2 regions of the Streptomyces sp. NPDC030862 genome follow, and region 2 is predicted to be linked to the other one. Evidence: riboswitches for the same ligand, from Rfam matches in the RefSeq annotation. Region 2 holds a riboswitch; the other holds the start of a gene.
What was found. A riboswitch is a leader RNA that binds a small molecule or an ion and turns the genes downstream of it on or off. The one in region 2 is predicted to bind cyclic di-AMP.

Region 1 (7,497 bases), on a different contig from region 2:
GCCTTGTCGGCGGCCGGGTCGTGGTACGGCCCGCCCGGCGCACCCAGCGTGGACAGCCCGCGCAGCGGCAGGCACAGGGCGGTCGGGCCGGTGGCGGCCCGCAGTTTGGCCGCGACGCGGCGGCCCAGTTCGGCGCACTCCTCCTCCGTCGTCCGCACCACCGTGATGGACGGGTTGTGTACGTGGACGTGCCGGTCGCGCATCCGCGCCGGGACGGTGTCCACGGGGCCGAACTTCACCATGTCGAGCGCGCCCGGGCTCACCACCTGCGGCACGCCGGCCCCCCCGGCGGCGGCGAGCCGGTCCGGCCCGGCGGTGAGGATGCCGCCGCACAGGTCGTCGGCGAGCTCGCAGACCGTCAGGTCCAGGACGCCGGCGAACAGCCGCTGCCCGGCCAGCGCTTCGAGGGTGCGGCCACCGGCGCCGCTGGCGTGGAACACGAGGACCTCGTAGCCGAGCTCCGTCATCCGCTCGCGGGCCGCGTCGACGCCCGGGGTGGTCACCCCCGCCATGCTCGCCGCGACCAGCGGCGCGCCGCCGTCCGCGCCCCACTCGGCGGGGACCAGCGCCCGGGAGGCCGCCGCGAAGCCCTCGGCCATGCCGGCGACCGCGTCGGCGGCGTTCGCGAGGATCGGGGCCGAGACCCGGTTCACCCCGGCGATGTCGACCACGCTGTACATCATGGTGATGTCGCTGGAGCCGACGTACGGCGAGACATCGCCCGCCGCCATCGAGGAGACCATCACCTTCGGCACCCCGAGCGGCAGGGCGCGCATCGCGCGGGTGGCGATGGAGGTGCCGCCGCTGCCGCCAATGGCCAGCACGCCGTGCAGCCGCCCCTCGCGGTGGAGCCGCAGGACGGTCGCCTCGGCGCCCTTGGCCATCGCCGTCACGGCCGCGCCGCGGTCGCCCCGGGCTCGGAGCGCCTCCAGGTCCACGCCGGCGGCCCGGGCCACCTCGGCGCGCTCCACGTCGGCGGGTATCCGCGGAGACCCGGCCACCCCCGTGTCGACGACCAGGACGTCGACGCCCCGCCGTAGCAGCCGCTCGCGCAGCCATCCGTACTCCAGCCCTTTGGTGTCCAGGGTCCCCACCAGTACGACCATCGTCATGACCGTACTTTCCAGCCGGGGAACCCCTGGCGGCAAGACCGCCCGCACCGTCGCCGTCCGACTACCGACCGGAAACGTTCGACCATCGAACGAAAGCCTACAAAGCCATATCGCCTTGCGATCTAAGGGAAGTTGACGCTTCCTACCACTGGAGCATCTGTTAGCCTGCCCGCTCCTGGATGTTCATCCACTCCCTTAGGTGTCCTTCGTGTACAGCACTCCCTTCTCCCCCCGAGAGGCCAGAGCGGCGCGAGCCCGGATGGGCCTGACGACCGCACAGGTGGCCCAGTCCATGGCGGCGTGCGGTGTTCCCGTCCACCCGGACCTGGTCGCCGCCTGGGAACAGGGCTCCCATCTCCCCTCGGAAACCCACCTCTTCGCCCTCGCCGACGTGCTGTGGTGTCCCGCCACCGCACTCATGGGAATCGAGCCGCGCACGCTGGCGGAACACCGGCTGGCCCGGCAGCTGAGCGTGGAGCGGCTGGCGGACCGGATCGGCATGGATCCCGCCGCGTACCGGGCGGCGGAGGCGGCGCACCGCTGGGACGGCGACATCCGGCAGACCAGGGCCCTGGTGGAGGCCCTGGGGCTGTCCCTGCGCGGGCTGGTGAGCATCATGGGCCGCGACGAGGAGCTGGCCGGGCTCCTGCGTACGGCCATCGAGGGACGCTGGAAGGTGTACGTGACGCCCGTCGCGGAGATGGTCGTCGTGGACGAGACCTCGGTGGGCGACGCCCTGCGCACGATGCACACGGAGTTCGCGGGGTTCGCCGAGCGGTACATGGGCCACCTGATGGCGCGCAACGACGACTCCCGGCTGAAGGAGGTCGCCGCGGAGCGCTCGGCGTTCCTGCACCGGCTCGTGGACCACTTCTGGGAGCTGATCGGCGAGGTGGGCGACGAGCCGCCGCCGCGCGGCTTCTGAGGCGCACGAGGCGCGGACGGCCGACGGCCCCCGGATGTCCGGGGGCCGTCGGCCGTCCTGCTCTGCTGCCGCGGGAAGGACTCAGCGCCACCCGGCGCCGGCGCCCGGGGCGTACGGGGCGGGCTCTGCGGGCGGGGAGGGCGAGGCGGGCGGGGTCTCGTCCTCGTAGTCCTCCCAGTCGATCTCCATCGCCTTGCGCCGCGTGAACGCGTTGAAGAACAGGTTCAGCACGAGGGCGGTGAGACCGCCCAGCGTGATGCCGCTGTCCAGCACCGCCCGTACGTCGTCCGGCATGCGCTCGAAGAACGGCTTGACCGTCGTGGGCAGCATGGCCGCGCCGAGGCTCACCGCCAGGATGATGGCGTTGCGCTCCTCGCGCAGGTCCACCTTGGCGAGGATCTGGATGCCGACCGCCGCGACCATGCCGAACATCGAGATCGCCGCGCCGCCGAGCACGGGGTGCGGGATCGCGGCGACCAGGCTGCCGGCCTTCGGCAGGAGCCCCAGCAGGATCATGAAGACACCGGCGGCCACCACCACGAAGCGGCTCACCACCTTGGACATGCGGACGAGTCCGATGTTCTCCGCGAATGCCACATAAGGGAAGGAGTTGAATATTCCGCCCAGCATCGTGGAGACGCCGTCGGCCCGCAGCGCGCGCGTGACGGTGTCGCTGTCGACCTTCTTCCGGGAGATCTCGCCGATGGCGTACACGTCGCCGGTCGTCTCCACCATCGTGATCAGCATGACGACGACCATGGCGATGATGGGCAGCAGCTCGAACTGCGGCATGCCGTAGTGGAAGGGCGTGGTGACGCCGAACCAGCCGGCGTCCGCCACCGCGTCGAAGTGCGCGTCCCCGAGGAGCCAGGCGACGGCCGTGCCCACGACGAGCCCGATGAGCACGGCGAGGCTGCTGAGGAACGGCTTGCCGAGCCGGACCACGACCAGGATCAGGAGCAGGGTGCCGAGCGCGTAGGCGAGGTTCTTCCCGGAGCCGTACGCGGGGTCGCCGATGAGGTGGGCGCCGCCGGCGGCGTTCTGGAGGCCCACCGGGATCAGCGTGATGCCGATGATGGTGAGGATCGTGCCGATGACAACGGGCGGGAAGTACTTCACCAGCCGGCCGACGAACGGTGCGAAGAGGAACGTGGCGATGCCGGCCGTGATGACCGCGCCGTAGACGACCAGCAGACCGGCGGTGCCACCGCCCGCGCCTATGCCGATCGCGACCATGGGCGAGACGGCGGTGAAGGTCACGCCCTGCACCAGGGGCAGGCGCGCACCGATCCGCCAGACGCCGAGCGCCTGGATGATCGTGGCGATGCCACAGGTGAGCAGGTCCGCGTTGACCAGGTGGACCAGCTGCTCGTCGGAGAGCCCGAGGGCGTTGCCGAGGAGTACGGGGACGATGACGGCCGCCGCGTAGAACGCGAGGATGTGCTGGAAGCCGTAGAGCGTGAGCTGCGGGAGGGGGAGCAGTTCGTCGACGGGATGCGTCTGCGTCCCGGAGTGCCGTCGGGAGACTCGTGCCATCTCTGCCTTGCCTTACAAGAGGTAGGTGAATGAGAGGAGCCGACGCCTCGGAGCCCGGAATGTGTCAGGACGAGGCCTCGCCGGCCCGTACGGAGCCGACGTCTGGCGGAGTTGCCGACACCACGTCGCCCTGCACTGAGATGTGCGTCCTGGTTGGAGGACTTTCCTTCGATCGGCATGGCGAAGCCGCCTTGCGCATGAGATCCGCAGGTGGAGCCGATCGGGGCGCTCACCTTAGTTGACGTCGGACGTTCCTCGCGAGTAACCGGCACGACACTCACCGCTCCCCCACCTCACAAGACGCACCTTTCGCCCGAATATCTCTGGTTTCACAGATGTTCGTCCGGCTCGCCGCGGTTCTCCGATAAGGCGACTCCGAGGGCGTTTTGCTCGCGCCGTGACATGACTCACCTCCCGTCATTCGGGGTGCGCGTCCTCCGCACCGCATTTCCCCTGCTGGGACAGGGAATTGACTTTCCGGCAGAACTCCCTTCATGGCGTTTCCGTAATCGCGCGTGCGCTCTTCACGACTTGTTCCGGCCCGAGGCTCTCGCTTACCGTCACCGCAATCCGGTCGGACCGCCGAATCCTGCCGCCGTCCGGAAACCGCACCCACCCACCACCGACGTACGGCAGGAGCGGGGGAACCAGGTAAGCCGCCGGTCCGTGTATACGGAACGGCTTGGGGTGAAGTCATGTGCGCACGCGGTCGCGTGCGGATACGACCGGGCATCTCCAGCCCGAACCCGACAGCTCACCTCGCAGGCGACGGAGAGGAATCCGCCATGCCCGCACAGGGTAAGCACCGCCGCCCCAAGAACAATCCGCTCGCCCGCCGAGTCGCCGCCGCGGGCACGGGCGGCGCCGCACTCGCCCTTCCCCTCTTCGGCGCGACCGCGGCCGAGGCGGCACCGAACGCGGTGCCGAACGCGGTGCCGAACACCGCGCCTTCCGCGGCCGTGGAAAAGGCCCCGGCGAAACCCGCCACGTATACCGTGGTCGCGGGTGACACCCTTTCCGAGATCGCGCAGGACCGTGGCGTCAGCGGTGGCTGGAAGAAGCTGTACGAGGACAACAAGTCGGTGGTCGGCGACAACCCGTCGCTCATTCGCCCCGGCATGAAGCTCACCATCGGCGCCAAGGCCAAGGCCAAGGCTGCGCCCGCCGCGCCCGCCGCCGCCGAGCGGGCCAGCCGCTCCACCGTGCGGCCGGCGCTCGCGAAGCCCGCGACCTACGCGAACAACCTCGACGGCTGGATCAAGGAAGCGCTCGCCATCATGGCCGAGCGCGGCATCCCCGGCTCGTACGACGGGATCCACCGCAACATCATGCGCGAGTCCTCGGGCAACCCGCTGGCCATCAACAACTGGGACTCCAACGCCGCCGCGGGCACCCCGTCCAAGGGCCTGCTCCAGGTCATCGACCCGACGTTCCGGGCGTACCACGTGCCCGGCACGTCGACCGACCCGTACGACCCGGTCGCCAACATCACCGCGGCCTGCAACTACGCGGCCGACCGGTACGGGTCGATCGACAACGTCTTCGGCGCCTACTGACGGGCGCCTACTGACGGGGGACGGTCGCCCCGCCGCCGGACCGTACGGCTTCCACGACGGCGTCGTGCAGCACGCGGCTGGCCTCCTCCGACGAGCACGGCACGGGGCTTCCGCTCATCGGGAACCAGTCGGAGGCCCCGCTGTGCTGCACGGCCACCCGCGCCTCGCCGTCGACCCAGGTCGTGTGCACGTCGAGTTCCCCGGTGATGACACCGACCGTGTCGGTGCTCACGCCACCGCGTCCGGCGTAGACCCGGACCGTCGTCCACGATGCCCATGTCACGTTCCCATGCTGACCCCGCTCCGCCGGTCGCGCGACCGGCGGGGCGGGGCGGTTGCGTGAAGGAGCCGTGACGCTACCGCGCGTGGTCAGCGCACGGCCACGAGGACATGGTTGTTGCCGAACTGCCAGACGGCTCCCGCCTCCTCGAAACCGGCCTCGCGCAGCAGGGCGAGGTGCCCGGAGAGGGTCAGGTCGTTGCCCTCGCAGCGCGGGTGCCGGTGGTGGCGGTGGGCGGAGAACAGGGCGGCCAGCTCCGGGTCCGCGGCGACCCCGGACCACCAGGTCTCCCAGTCCTCGTCCGCGACGGCCGGTTCCCGCTCGGCCCGGCGCCGCCCGATGTGCAGGGCCAGCTCGCCGACCTTGGCGGAGTCGGGACAGATGTGGTCGCAGTTGACGAGGACCCCGCCGGGGCGCAGCCGCCCGGCGAGGTCGCGGTAGACCCGGCGCAGGGTGCGTTCGCTGAGGTAGTGCAGCGCCGTCGTGGAGACGGCCGCGTCCACCGGCCCCTCCGTCCCGGCGGCGTCGAGCCAGCCGGGCTGCCCGATGACGGCCTCCACGTACCGCACGGCCGGTCCGTAATAGGCCCGGCCGAGCTCCAGCAGGCGCGGGTCGGCGTCGACCGCCACGACCCGGGCGCGGGGCATCCGGCGGACCAGTCGCGCGGCCAGCGAGCCGGGTCCGCTGCCCAGGTCGAGGACGAGGGGCGCCCGCCGGCCCGCCGTCACGCCCTCGACGACGTCGGCGATGACGGTGAACGCCTCCTCGCGGTCGACCGCGTAGCGCTGCTGCTGCCTCTCCCAGCGGTCCACCCATCGCGCGGCCGCCACCGTACTGACACTCATGTCCTCTCGCGCCCCTGCCTTCTCGCCACACCTAAACGGACATGGAAATCATTGCAGACTGGCGAGCGCGGTGAGAAGCCGGTCGATTTCCTCGGGTGCGTTGTAGACATGGAGACTGATCCGCACCGAGCCGTCCTCCGGGTCCGTCCCCGCCTGGCAGTGGCTGTCGGAGCGCACCATGAAGCCGTGGCTGTAGAGGATGAAGCCGAGGTCCTGCGAGCCGATCCCGCGGTGCCGGAAGGTGACGATGTGTCTGCGGCGCTGCACCGTGGAGTCGGCGTCCAGGCTAGAGCGGCAGCCGAGCACCTCGTAGGCGTCCATCCGGGCCAGTCCGTCGGTCAGCCGGGCCGCCAGGGCCACGGTCCACCGTTCGATGCGGTCCGTGCCCGCCTCCTCCAGCCAGTCGAGGGCCGCCGTGAGGCTGACGACACCGGCCGTGTTCGGGGTGCCCTCCCAGCCGCCCGGCCGGAACTCCGGACCGCGCCGGCCGCGCGCCCAGATCGCGCCCGTACCGGGCAGGGCCAGCGCCTTGTGGCCGGAGAAGACGACGAAGTCCACGTCGAGCTCGGCCACCGAGACGGGCAGGTGGCCCACGCTCTGCGCGGCATCCAGACAGATCGGCACGTCGGGGCCGACCACCGCGCGGACGCGGTGCACGTTCATGTCGGCGCCGTAGACGTGGTGCACGTGGGTGGCCGCGACGAAGCGGGTGCGCGGGCCCACCACGCGGGCGAGCGCCTCGGGGTCGTAGTCCCCCGAGCTCTCCTGATACGGCAGCTCCCGCAGGCGTATCCGCACGCCCTGCCGGGCGAGCAGCCGCTCCGTCTCGCGCCACGGCGCGAGGTTGGCCTGGTGGTCGGCGAACGGCACCACGATCTCGTCACCGTCGCGGAGCAGCTCCGGCAGCCAGTCGCGGGCGACGGTGCGCAGCCCCTCCGAGGCCCCGCTGGTGAAGTGCACCGCCGAGCGCTCCGGCTCCGGGTCGCCCAGGAACCGCTTGACCCGGTCCCGGGCGCCCTCGACCAGCGCGGTGGTGTGGTTGGCCCACGGGTAGGAGCCGCGGCCGGCGTTCGCGTTCGAGGTGGTCAGATAGGTGTGGGCGGCGTCGAGGACGGCCCGCGGCTTCTGGGCCGTGGCCGCGCTGTCCAGGTACGCCGGCTCGGGATGCGCCGCGATCTGCGGGAACTGGGCGCGCAGCGCGCGGTGCCAGTCCGCCAGCTCCTTCAGGTCGCCCTCGGTGTCG
Region 2 (7,497 bases):
TGCTGAGCCGAAGCGCGTCCAGTGGACAGGCACAACTCGCCCCGTATCAGGGCCTCCTGACCAATCCGCAGCCTGGACAGCCCCTCTGATTTCTTTATGCTTGGGGCATGCAGCCTTCTGTCCCCCCGCCCGCAGTCGCCTCCCGCCTGGCCAGCGTCGTTTCCTCGCCGGTACGGGACATCCTGTTGCTCACCGCACGCCCCGAAGTGATCTCTTTCGCGGGGGGACTTCCGGCTCCGGAACTGTTCGACGTTGATGGCCTCAAGGCCGCATTCGACCGCGTCATGGCCGAAGGGGCCCGCCGGGCCCTCCAGTACTCCACCACCGAGGGCGACGCCGACCTGCGCGAGGCCATCGCGCGGCGGCTCACGGCACGTGCGCTGCCGACCGGCGCCGACGACCTGGTGATCACGACGGGCTCGCAGCAGGCCCTCACCCTCATCACCACGACCACCCTGGAGGCCGGCGACGTCGTCCTGGTCGAGGACCCCTGCTATCTGGCCGCCCTCCAGACCTTCGGCTTCGCCGGCGCCCGCGTCATCCCCGTCCCCACCGACGACGACGGCATCATCCCCGAGGCCCTGGACGAGATCGCCGCCCGCGAACCCGCCAAGCTGCTCTACCTCGTCCCCACCTTCCAGAACCCCACCGGCCGCACCCTCCCGGCCGCGAGGCGGACCGCCGTAGCCGAGACGGCCGCCCGGCACGGCTTCTGGATCGTGGAGGACGACCCCTACGGCGAACTCCGCTACGACGGTGAGCAGGTGCCCTGGATCGCCACGTCCCCCGCCGCGTCCGACCGCACCATCCTGCTGGGGTCCTTCTCCAAGATCATGGCCCCGGGCATGCGCCTCGGCTATCTGCGCGCCCCCGCGGCCATCCGCCGGTCCTGCGTCATCGCTAAGCAGGCCGCCGACCTCCACACCTCCACCGTCGACCAGGCCGTGGCCGCCCGTTATCTGCGCGACAGCGACCTGGACGCCCACATCCGGACCATCCGCGACGCCTACCGGGAACGCCGCGACGCCCTCCTCGACGGCCTGCCCGCCGCCCTGCCCTCCGGCAGCCGCTGGAACCACCCCGCCGGCGGCATGTTCGTCTGGGCCCGCCTGCCCGAGGGATCCGACGCCACCCAGCTCCTCCACGTCGCCATCGGCCACGAGGTCGCCTACGTCCCCGGCGCCCCGTTCTTCGCCGGCGACCCCGACCCGGCCGCCCTGCGCCTCTCCTTCACCACCCACTCCCCCGAGGAGATCACCGAGGGCCTGCGCCGTCTGGCCAAGGCGTTCGCGTAACCCGCGCCCCGGATCCGCGTCCTCCACGTGCCCCAGAAGGGATTCCCATGCCCACCGAGTCGGCCACCCTGGTTGACGACGCCCCGATGACCCCCGCCGCGCTCAACGACATGATCGCGCGGGACTTCCAGGACTACGCCGCCTGCGAGGTCACCGAGGCCACCGGAACCCGCCTCACCATGGAGGCCGACGGCACCCGTCTCCGCACCCGCCCCGGCGGCACCATCTCCGGTCCCGAGCAGGCCGCCCTCGTGGACCTGGCCGCCTTCCTGCTCATCAACGCGCGCCTGGGCCGCCCGACCCCCATGGCGCTGACCAGCTCCCTCCAGATCAGCTACCTCAGCCGCCCCCGTCCGGGCCTGCTCCGCACCCGCGCGGAGATGGCCAAGTTCGGCAACCGCCTCTGCGTCGTCCTCGCCGAACTCCGCGACAGCACCGGCACCCTGGCCGCCACCGCGACGGTCACCTACTCCGTGCCCCGGTAGCCCTCGGGTGTGCGCCAGGCGGCCTGCTCCGGGCCGCCCGGCGGCAGCGCCCGGCACAGTGCCTCCAGGGCGGCGCCGTAGGCGTGGTCCGGCGGGGTGGCGTAACCGACGACCAGGCCGTCCGTGTGCGGCCCGGTGGCCGCCGGGTGGCGGAAGGCGGCGAGGCCGTCGAGGGCGATGCCCTGCCAGGTGGCCGCCTTCACCGTGGAGGCCTCCGTACCGGGCGGGAGGCGCAGGACGGCGTGGAGGCCGGCCGCGATGCCGGTGGGCGTGATGTGCGGGGCGCGGTCGGCGAGGGCGGCGACCAGCCGGTCGCGGCGGCGCCGGTAGCGCTGGCGCATGTGGCGGACGTGGCGGTCGTACGCGCCCGAGGTGATGAGGTCCGCGAGGGTGAGCTGGTCCAGGGCGCTCGCCCACGCCTCCCGCTCGCCCTTGACGGTGAGGACCGGCTCGACGAGGTGCTCGGGCAGGACCATCCAGCCGAGCCGTACGGCGGGCGACAGGCTCTTGCTGACCGAGCCGAGGTAGAGGACGCGGGCCGGGTCGAGGCCCTGGACGGCGCCGACCGGTTCGCGGTCGTAGCGGAACTCGCCGTCGTAGTCGTCCTCCAGGACGAGGCCGCCGCGCGCGCGTGCCCAGTCGACGGCGGCGGCGCGCCGGGCGGGGTGGAGCGGGCCGCCGGTGGGGAACTGGTGCGCGGGAGTGAGCAGGACCGCCCGTACGCCGCCCGGGAGGGAGGCCAGTTCCCCGGTACGCGCACCGTCCTCGTCGAGTCCGAGCGGAACCGTGCGGACGCCCGCGGCCTGGAGGAGCGAGCGGTGGAAGCCGAGCCCGTACGACTCGACCGCGAGCGGCCCGCGCAGGACGTCGCCGCCGAACAGCAGCCGCAGCGCGTGGGCGAAGCCGGAGCAGACGACGATGCGCTCGGGGTCGGTGTACACGCCGCGGGCGCGCGCCAGGTAGGCGGCGAGCGCGGTGCGCAGTTCGATACGGCCCTGGGGATCGCCGGGCCCGAAGGCTTCGTTCGGGGCGGCGTGCAGCGCGCGGCGGGCCGAGGTGAGCCAGGCGGCGCGGGGGAAGGAGGAGGCGTCGGGGGTGCCCTGGCGCAGGTCGTGGCGGGGCGTAGGGGTGGCGGCGGGGAGCGCCGGGGACTTCTTCGGGACGCGGGGTGTCTTCGCGGGCGCGGCGCGTTCGGCGACCCGGGTGCCGGAGCCCTGGCGGGCGGTGAGCCAGCCCTCGGCGACGAGTTCGGCGTACGCGTCGGCGACCGTGTTGCGGGCCAGGCCCAGGTCGGCGGCGAGCGAGCGGTACGGCGGCAGGCGCGTGCCGGGGGCGAGCCGGCCGTCGCGTACGGCGTCGCGCAGGGCGGTGGTGAGCGCGGCGCGGCGGCTGCCCGTGGGGGACAGCTCCACGTGGAGGTCGGCACCGATGCGTTCGGCCGCTTCGGACCAGGGGCGGCCCGGTGAATTGACCCGTGATTCCGGCATGGAAATGCACCCTACAGGGGGTCTTTCCGGCCCGTAGATTCATGGTCATGACGACGACGAACACGCACACGGACACCGTTTCCCGGATCAACTTCGCGAAGGCCGCACCCCAGGCGTTCAAGGCCCTGATCGGCTTCGACGCCGCCGCCCGTGAGGGCCTGGACCCCGCCCTCGTCGAGCTCGTACAGATCCGCTCCTCCCAGCTCAACGGCTGCGCGTACTGCCTGCACATGCACACCACCGACGCCCGCAAGGCCGGCGAGAGCGAGGATCGGCTGCACATGGTCGCCGTCTGGCGGGACGCGGCGCACTTCTTCACCGAGCGGGAGCGGGCCGCCCTCGCCCTGACCGAGGCCGTCACGCTGGTCGCGGCCGGGGGTGTGCCGGACGAGGTGTACGCGCGCGCCGCCGCCCACTTCGAGGAGGGCGAGCTCGGGCGGCTGCTCGCGCTGATCTTCACCATCAACACCTGGAACCGCATCGCGATCAGCACCGCGAAGGTGCCGGGTGCGTGAGGCCGTCGCTCAGGCCGTCACTCGGGACGTCGCGTGAGACCGGTCGCGGGAGGCCGGTCGCGTAAATGGAGATGATCTTGCTCCGCATGGCGTAAGGTGGTGTTCACCGACGCGGGGTGGAGCAGCTCGGTAGCTCGCTGGGCTCATAACCCAGAGGTCGCAGGTTCAAATCCTGTCCCCGCTACTGAAGGCGAAGGCCCGGTGCCGCAAGGCACCGGGCCTTCGTCGTATGCGCATGTCGTACGCCCTGGTCGCCCGGTCGGCCGATGGCGGGGCGTCGTGCGGCGCGGCTCCGGACGGTGTGCGCGGGGCCCGCCTACCGTCCGTAACCGTGGGTGACAACGGCGACAGGACCTGGGGTCGGAGCGCGCGACGCGCGAAGGTGCGCCGCTTCCTCCGGGTGGTGCCCGTCCTGATGATCGTCGGCGGCGTGGTGTTCGACCTGCTGACGCCGCCCCGGTTCACGGCCGTGCCGCTGTTCACCGCCGCCCCGCTCGTCGCCGCGCCGTTCTTCACCGCGCGGATCACGCTGGTGGCCGGGACCGCCGCCCTTCTGGCGCTGGCCGGGCTGCGCCTCCACAGCGGCACCCTGGACGAGGCCCCGTCCGTCACCGAGCTCGTCACCCTGGCCACGGTCTCGGCGTTCGCGCTGATGATCAACCGGGTCGTGCGGCGCAGCGGTGAGCGGCTCGCCTCCGCCCGCGGCATCGCCGAGTCCGCCCAGCGCGCCGTGCTGCCGACGCCGGCCGAGCGGATCGGTGGCCTGCGGGTGGCGGCGCGGTACGAGGCGGCGCAGGCGGACGCGTTCATCGGGGGCGACCTCTACGCCGTGCAGGACACGCCCTACGGGGTGCGGCTGGTGGTCGGGGACGTACGGGGGAAGGGGATGGGCGCGGTCGAGGCGGTGGCGGTCGTGCTCGGGGCGTTCCGGGAGGCGGCCGAGCAGGAGAGCTCGCTGGAGGGGGTGTCGCAGCGGCTGGAGCGGGCGCTGGCGCGGGAGGGGACCCGGCGTGACGGGCTCGACGCCTTCGAGGGCTTCACCACCGCCGTCCTGGCGGAGGTGGCGCGCGGCGACGCGGTGGTGCGGCTGGTCAACCGCGGCCACCCGGAGCCGCTGATGCTGTACGCCGACGGGGGCCTGGCGCGGCTGGAGCCGACCGAGCCCGCGCTGCCGCTCGGGATGGTGGACCTGGGGCCGTGGCCCGACCGCGCGGACGAGGTGCCGTTCCCGCCCGGGGCGACGCTGCTCTTCTACACGGACGGGCTCTCCGAGGCGCGGGACGCGGGCGGGGCCTTCTACGAACCGGCGGAGTGGCTGGCGGGGCGGAGCTTCGCGGGGCCGGGGGAGCTGCTGGACACCCTGGTGGAGGACGTACGGCGGCATACGGGGGGCGGGGGGACGACCGACGACCTCGCGCTGCTCGCGGTGAACAAGCCCCAGGGGCAGCGGGTCAGGACGGTCCCGCACGGAGGGTGATCGGCGTGGAGCGCTCCGCATAACAATTGACGAACCGTCAGGAAGTGTGGTGAGGCCCACGGGGTGTGAGGGGCAGTCAACTTGGCTGCTATTGCCCGTTTGTAGGGCGGTATGCCAGAGGCTAAGTAGTTAATGATCAGTAGGAACAGCTTGGAAACACGGCCCCGCGTCTATTAACGTTCGATAACGCAGCGCGGTCGTCCCAGCCGACGCAAGAGCGACGGCACCGTGCGCGCGCGCCGAATTCCGCAAGGGAACCGGGGAACCACCACCTTGGGGTGAATCGGGCCGCATCGCGGCCTGAAGGAGACCTTCCTGCTCCGAACCCGTCAGCTAACCCGGTAGGCGAGAAGGAAGGAAAGGAGTGCGCCCCCGTGGCGTCCAACAGGCCTGCCCCCGAAGCGCCGTCTGCTCCATCGGCCTCCCCGGCCCCTCATTTCGTCGATGCCTTCGGTCCGGGCCCCGGTTCCGGTTCCCCCGCTGAGAGTCAGGGTCAGTGGGAGGAGTGGAACCCCACCGAGGACACCGTCCGCCCCGTCCGCGGCCGCCATCGCGTGGTCAAGCAGCGCGGCGGGCTGGCCCGTAGCTCCACCGTCCTGGGCGTGGGCGTCATCGCGGCCGTCGGCGCGGGCGGAATGGCCACCGCGCAGGACAAGCCGCCGGTCTCCATATCCCTGCCCGACCTGCCCGGTGCGATAGCCGACAGCCTCCCGGACGCCGAGTCCATGCCGGGCATCGGCGCCCTGCTCTCCGACGACGGCGCCGATGACGGTGCGGACGGGTCCGACGGCTCCGTCGCCTCCGCCGACGCCCAGCCGGCCGCCGCGCCGCTGACCGCCGGGTCCTCCGCCGCCGAAAGGTCCGCCGGGGACCGCGCCGAGAGCGGTGCGAGCGCGGGCGAGGCCCTGCGGGCCCGCATCCTCCAGCAGGCCGAGCACCAGCAGGCGTCCGCGGACGCGGCGGCGAAGCTCGCGGCCGAGAAGGAGGCCGCCGAGCAGGCGGCCGCCGCGGCCAAGGCCCAGCAGACCGCCGCCGAGAAGGAGGCCGCCGCCGAGGCGAAGGCCAAGGCGGAGGCGGCGGCGAAGGCCGAGGCGGCCGAGGAGGCCGCCGCGGCCAAGGCGGAGGCCGAGCGCCTGGCCAAGCTCGCCGGCAGCTATGCGCTGCCGACCTCCTCGTACACGATCACCTCCACCTACGGCCAGGCCGGCAACATGTGGTCCTCCGGCTACCACACCGGCCTCGACCTCGCGGCTCCCACCGGCACCCCGGCCAAGGCCGTGCACGGCGGCACCATCAAGTCGGCCGGCTGGTCCGGCTCGTACGGCTACCGGATCGTCCTGGAGCTGGAGGACGGCACCGAGGTCTGGTACTGCCACCTCTCCTCGATGACGGTCGGCGCCGGGCAGAAGGTCGGCACGGGCGAGACCATCGGGCGCGTCGGCGCGACCGGCAACGTGACCGGGCCGCACCTGCACCTGGAGGTCCACACGGCGGGCGGCGCCGGCGTGGACCCGCTGGCCTGGCTGCGCGGCAAGGGCCTGACGGTCTGAGGCCTGGCCCGCCCGCCTGAAGCCCGGCAGTCCGCGGCTCCGGCCCCTGCCCGGCCTCTGCAGCCCGGCCCCCTGAGGCCCGGCAGTCCGCGGCCCGGCCCCCTGAGGCCCGGCCGCCCCGGCACTCCGGTGGCCCTGGCGTTCCACCCCCCGACGCCAGGGCCGCCGGTCTCCCTGTTCCGTCCGCCGCGTCCGCGTAACGCCGCTCAGGCCCGGTACGGGTTGTAGCCGTCGTAGTCCCGGTGCGGAGGCGGCGCCCACACCCGGCCCGTCGCGCGCGCCGCGTACGTCAGGGCCGGGCCCGCCACCGCCTTGCGCTGCCACAGGTGGTGCAGCAGCTCCTGCTCCCGCGCCACGAAGTCCGGGTCCGCCGCACCCCTGCGGGCCCGGTGGCGCAGGAACGCCAGCGTCGTCGCGAACGCCTCGTACTCCCCGACCGCCCGTGCCGCCGCCGGACCGAAGGAGCGGGCCGCGTACCCGCGGGCCAGGCCGCGCGCCCGCATCGAGGCCAGCGCCAGCGGCTCGGTGGGCGAGAGCCAGCCGGCCGCCGCGTACGCGGGCAGCTCGCCGGATATGGTGCGCAGCTCGCGCTGGCGGGTCCAGATCACCAGCCAGGTCATCAGCCCGAAGGCGGGCAGCATGAACGCCGCGTAGACCGCGTAGAACCCCCAGGGGCCGAAGAACGACA

Region 1: another riboswitch for cyclic di-AMP. It lies ahead of ACZ42X_RS21115 (transglycosylase SLT domain-containing protein); the one in region 2 lies ahead of ACZ42X_RS08210 (M23 family metallopeptidase).

What each region holds. Positions count from the first base shown of each region.
Region 1 covers NZ_JBVIEN010000007.1:384,015-391,511, reverse strand. The annotation lists gene ACZ42X_RS21130 (Tm-1-like ATP-binding domain-containing protein) at 1-1,112, opposite strand, end outside; gene ACZ42X_RS21125 (transcriptional regulator) at 1,372-2,037, shown strand; gene ACZ42X_RS21120 (nucleobase:cation symporter-2 family protein) at 2,119-3,573, opposite strand; cyclic di-AMP (ydaO/yuaA leader) riboswitch at 4,184-4,354, shown strand; gene ACZ42X_RS21115 (transglycosylase SLT domain-containing protein) at 4,359-5,129, shown strand; gene ACZ42X_RS21110 (hypothetical protein) at 5,137-5,412, opposite strand; gene ACZ42X_RS21105 (methyltransferase domain-containing protein) at 5,499-6,254, opposite strand; gene ACZ42X_RS21100 (aminotransferase class V-fold PLP-dependent enzyme) at 6,303-7,497, opposite strand, start outside.
Region 2 covers NZ_JBVIEN010000003.1:16,372-23,868, reverse strand. The annotation lists gene ACZ42X_RS08240 (aminotransferase-like domain-containing protein) at 108-1,295, shown strand; gene ACZ42X_RS08235 (PaaI family thioesterase) at 1,343-1,780, shown strand; gene pdxR (MocR-like pyridoxine biosynthesis transcription factor PdxR) at 1,762-3,267, opposite strand; gene ACZ42X_RS08225 (carboxymuconolactone decarboxylase family protein) at 3,315-3,782, shown strand; tRNA gene ACZ42X_RS08220 (tRNA-Met) at 3,893-3,966, shown strand; gene ACZ42X_RS08215 (PP2C family protein-serine/threonine phosphatase) at 4,018-5,259, shown strand; cyclic di-AMP (ydaO/yuaA leader) riboswitch at 5,487-5,622, shown strand; gene ACZ42X_RS08210 (M23 family metallopeptidase) at 5,634-6,809, shown strand; gene ACZ42X_RS08205 (PrsW family intramembrane metalloprotease) at 7,016-7,497, opposite strand, start outside.